DNA from 2 places in the Micrococcus sp. HOU01 genome. Region 2 is predicted to be linked to the other one. Evidence: riboswitches for the same ligand, from Rfam matches in the RefSeq annotation. Region 2 holds a riboswitch; the other holds the start of a gene.
The links. A riboswitch is a leader RNA that binds a small molecule or an ion and turns the genes downstream of it on or off. The one in region 2 is predicted to bind S-adenosylmethionine.

Region 1: it holds a riboswitch for S-adenosylmethionine, as region 2 does, so the genes downstream of both, SOY78_RS02885 (flavin reductase family protein) here and SOY78_RS09700 (bifunctional o-acetylhomoserine/o-acetylserine sulfhydrylase) in region 2, are expected to answer to the same signal.

The regions. Positions count from the first base shown of each region.
Region 1 is NZ_CP141211.1:619,040-621,486, reverse strand. Features, by position in the region: gene SOY78_RS02895 (RNA-binding S4 domain-containing protein) at 1-265, shown strand, start outside; gene SOY78_RS02890 (hypothetical protein) at 313-927, opposite strand; SAM riboswitch class IV at 1,120-1,239, shown strand; gene SOY78_RS02885 (flavin reductase family protein) at 1,313-1,837, shown strand; gene SOY78_RS02880 (cold-shock protein) at 2,076-2,279, shown strand.
Region 2 is NZ_CP141211.1:2,104,291-2,106,737, reverse strand. Features, by position in the region: gene SOY78_RS09710 (type II CAAX prenyl endopeptidase Rce1 family protein) at 1-173, shown strand, start outside; gene SOY78_RS09705 (VOC family protein) at 205-843, opposite strand; SAM riboswitch class IV at 1,022-1,137, shown strand; gene SOY78_RS09700 (bifunctional o-acetylhomoserine/o-acetylserine sulfhydrylase) at 1,268-2,447, shown strand, end outside.

The DNA of each region.
Region 1 (2,447 bases), 1.1 Mb from region 2:
CGAGCCGGTGAAGGCGGCGACGCCCGTCGTCGTCGGGAACCGGGTGCGGGTGCGCCAGGACGGACGCGAGCGGATCCTGGAGGTCACGGGGCTGATCGCCAAGCGGGTGGGCGCCCCCGTGGCCCGGCAGCAGTACGTGGACCACTCCCCGCCGCCCGTGCCGCGTGAGCTGCTCGCGGTGCCGTACCGCGAGCGCGGCGCGGGCCGGCCCACCAAACGGGACCGCCGGCAGCTGGACGCGCTGCGCGGCCGCGACCGACGCTGAGCGACTCAGTCCTCCCCGCGCCGTCATCCGCCGTCGTGATGGCGGCCTCATGCGGAGGGTGCGGTCAGCACCATCCAGAACGGCTTGTCGTTGTCCACCGTGGCGGTGAACGTCATCGGCCCCGCCTCATCCACGGGGGGAGTCGCCGCCGACCAGCCGCCGCACAGCGCCTCCGACCCGGCCATCCAGGTCTTCGTTCCCCCGCCACCCCGTGAGGTCAGGATCTCCGTCTCACCGGTGGCATCCGAAGGACACAGCACGATGACCCGAAGGACCGCACCCTGTTGGGCGTCCACGGTGATCTGCTGTGTGCCCGTCCCGACCGCCTCCTCCAGGACGGACTCCTTCTCCGGGTCGAGATAGCCCGCATCCGGATGCCGGCGCGTGTACTCGACCAACGTCATCCCGTCCTCCTCGAACAGCGCGGCGGGGAGTGCTTCTTCACCGGCGGGTGACGACGCGGACGAACCGGTGGCGGAGGCCGACCGGGTTGCCGAGGGGGCCGCTGACGTCACGGTGACGGAGGACGCCGCAGCGGTGGATGCCTTCGCGGTGGAGGAGACGCTGCCCGGGGAAGCGGAGCATCCCGAGATGGCGATACCGAGGAGAGCCGCGACGACCACGGCGGCCGACAATGCCGCACGCTTCTTCTCGATGTCCATCCGCATGATCCGATCCCTCTCAGAGAACCGATTGCGGGGCCGCGGGCTGCGGTCTCGAGCCCCCCTCTCGAGTGGCTTGATCCTGGCTGGCGATGCACGGTGTGTCAAGCATCACATCGGGCAGCTCGGATGACGCCGCGCGACCGCCGCGCTTTGACCACCCCACGGACCCCTCCGTAGGCTGATCCCCAGAATCACGAGTTCCCGTCATTCACGGCCCTGGCCGGCGGGACGGCAACCCTCTCACGCAGTAGTGGGGTGCTCCAGGTGATGATTCGGCCCCTCGGACACCCCGACGGGCAAGTACCGCGCCTCCGCGGATCCGGGCGATCCGCGTTCCCGCCGTCTGCGGAGCCGCGCCAGTCATCGGAAGAGGACGCGCGCCATGACCCTGACCCACGAACCCCACACCGCCGCGTGGGACACCGACCTGTCCCTCGGCAACCTCCGCTCCGGCCTCTCGGCATTCCCCACCGGGGTCGTCGCGCTGGCGGGCCTCGCCGACGACGTCCCCGAGGTGATGGTCTCCTCCTCCTTCGGCGTGGGCATCTCCTGGGAGCCGGCCCTCGTGTCCTTCTCCGCGCAGAACAGCTCCCGCACCTGGCCGCGCCTGCGCCGGGCCGGGTCGATCGGCGTCTCCCTGCTCGCAGCGGACCAGACGCCGCTGTGCCGTCAGCTGGCCGCCCGCGAGGGCGACCGCTTCGCCGGTCTCGACGTGCACCGCAGCCCGCACGACGCCCTGCTGATCGGGGGCTCCTCGCTCTGGCTCGAGACGCGGGTGCACGCCGAGGTCCCGGCGGGCGACCACACGGTGGTGCTGCTGGAGGTGACGGCCTTGGCGGATCACACGGACGCCGCTCCCCCGGCCGCCCTGCACCGCAATCTCTTCCACGGCCTGCGCGCGCTCTGAGCGAACTCCAGGTGAACAATCGGGCCCCTGGTTCCCGGTCGGCGAGATCCGTGCAATGATGGAGCCTGAAGTTGATCAAGCTGTATCCCGCCATCTTCACTGCTCGTCAGCCCGGCATCGCCGGCGTCGATGAGTGTTGGGCAAGCGGTTCAGTCTCGCCGCTTCACCCGCGTCCCACCTCCGGGCCGCGGTCCAACACCGCCACCGCACCGCGGGGGCACATCGAAAGGACACCATCATGGCTGTCGGTACTGTCAAGTGGTTCAACGCTGAGAAGGGCTACGGCTTCATCGCCCCCGAGGACAACTCCGCGGACGTGTTCGTGCACTTCTCCGCCATCCAGGGCGGGGGCTTCAAGGAGCTCCAGGAGAACGACCGCGTCGAGTTCGAGACCCAGGACGGCCCCAAGGGCCTCCAGGCCGCCAACGTGACGAAGCTCTGATCTTCGCCTGACGCACGGCTTCCGACGCCCCCGGTCCGCACGGACCGGGGGCGTCGTCGTGTGCGCTTCCGTGCGTCCCGCACGCCCGCGCACTGCGCCGCACTCCGCCGTACGCCCGTTCGACCGCGGCGCTGCGACATCACCGCAGGGCTGCACTGCGGTGATGTC
Region 2 (2,447 bases):
ACCTGTACCAGGGGGTCGGGCCGGGCGTGGGCAACGCGCTGATGGGCGTGGTGTTCGTGCTCGTGTTCCTGCGGGTGCGCCGGGTGATGCCGCTGGTGGTGGCGCACTTCCTGCTCGACGCCGTCGGGTTCGTGGGCTATCCGCTGCTGGCCCGGGCGGGCCTGCTCGGCTGAGTCACCGCCCCCACGGCGGCGGCGGGGCGGGTCAGAGGGTGACGTCGCCCCGCGGGGTCTGGAAGGTCACCGAGACGATGCCGGGGGTGCCCGACGGCGCCACGTACTCCACGTTGACGTCCGCGACCGCGGACTCCTCGCCCTCCTCGCCCAGCCACTCGAGCAGGCGCTCCGGGGAGCCGGCGATGCTCAGCCGCTCGATCGAGGCCTGCGCCTCGGCCGCCTGCGAGGGGTGCATGTCCTCCTGACCGTCGGCCCAGCGCAGGATGTACGGCAGCTGCGGGTCCGCGAGGGTGCCCTTGATGCCGATCTGCCGCCAGGACAGCTCCCGGCCGTCCGGGAAGCGACGGTTGCCGGGGACGGCCTCACGGCCGAGGCGGCGCTCGAACCGGCCGATGTCCGTGGTGGCCACCGCCCAGCTCATCCAGCCGCCGCCCTGCTCGGTGCGGGCGCGCACGAGCTGGCCGAACGGCGCGCTGAGGGAGGCCGGGTGGTCCAGGGCCTCGACGACCTCCAGATACTGCCTGCCCGCCATGGGGAACAGGGCGTTCTGCGTGCCGAAGCGGGGGTGGACACCGCCCTTGATCCGCTCGATGCCCAGCGTCTCGGCGATGCGGGCGACCGTGGCGTCCAGGCCCTCGGGGCCGGCGGCGTAGGACACGTGGTCCATGCGACAGGTGTGCACTGCGCTGTTCCTCTCCGTTCCCGGGCTGCCCCGGGGGTTGACCTGGTGCGAGTCGATGGGCGTCGAGCCCTTGACGGGTCGGGCGCCCCCGTGCGGAGAGCGTATCCGCGTGTGACACGCGTGACGAAATCGTGGCGGGGCGGCGGGCTACACTCGGAGGCACGGTCACGAGAGTCAGCAACAGGCCCCGGCATGCTGACCGGCAACCCTCCTTCCGCGGTGGGGTGCCCCGGGTGACGACCAGGCCGGCCCCACAACGGACGCCGGCAAGCGCGGGCCGATCCCACGGCCCCTCTCGACGGCGCCGGGTCATCTCCGGCACCTCGACGACGCCGGTCTGCGAATCGGCACGTCGGCCGGCGGGCGGGGCGGCCGGGTCCGGCCCCTGAACCCCTCAGGAGGGTCCGCCATGACCGACCAGACCACCCCGACCCCCGACGCCTGGGGCTTCTCCACCGCGCAGGTCCACGCGGGCGTCGCCGTCGGCCAGCACGCCTTCGGTGCGACCGCCCTGCCGATCTTCCAGACCACCTCGTACAACTTCCCGTCCGCCCAGGTGGCCGCGGACCGGTTCGCGCTCAAGGACCTCGACCCGCTCTACACCCGCATCGGCAACCCGACGCAGGGCCCGGTGGAGGAGAAGATCGCCGCGCTCGAGGGCGGTGTGGGCGCGCTGCTGCTGGCCTCCGGTCAGGCGGCGACGACGTTCGCGATCCTCAACCTCGCCGGCGCCGGCGACCACGTGGTCGCCTCGGCCAGCCTCTACGGCGGCACGCAGAACCTGTTCAAGCACACCCTCGCCAAGGTCGGCGTCGAGACGACGTTCGTGACCGACCCGGACGACATCGAGTCCTGGCGCGCCGCCGTCCGGCCGAACACCAAGGCGTTCTTCGGCGAGACCCTCGGCAACCCGCGCGGCGACGTCCTGGACGTGCGCGCCGTCGCCGACACCGCCCACGAGGCCGGCGTGCCGCTGATCGTCGACAACACGCTGGCCACCCCGTACCTGCTGCGACCGATCGAGCACGGCGCCGACGTCGTCACCCACTCCGCCACGAAGTACCTCGGCGGGCACGCCGCGGCCATCGCGGGCGTGATCGTCGACGCCGGCACGTTCGACTACGCGCAGCACGCCGAGCGGTACCCCGGCTTCAACGAGCCGGACGAGTCGTACCACGGCCTCGTCTACGCGCGGGACCTCGGGGTGGGCTCGCCGCTCGGCGCCAACCTGGCCTTCATCCTCAAGGCGCGCGTGCAACTGCTGCGCGACTACGGCTCGGCCATCTCCCCGTTCAACGCGTTCCTGGTGAACCTCGGCCTGGAGACCCTGTCCCTGCGCATGGAGCGGCAGGTGGCCAACGCGGCCGCCGTCGCGCGCTGGCTCGAGGGCCGCGACGACGTCGAGCACGTGGTCTACGCCGGCCTGGAGTCCAGCCCGTGGCACGAGCGCGCCCAGCGCTACCTGCCGAAGGGCGCGGGCGCGTTCGTCTCCTTCGAGATCGCGGGCGGCCGCGAGGCCGGGGCCGCGTTCGTGGACGGGCTCACCCTGCACCACCACGTGGCCAACATCGGCGACGTCCGCTCGCTCG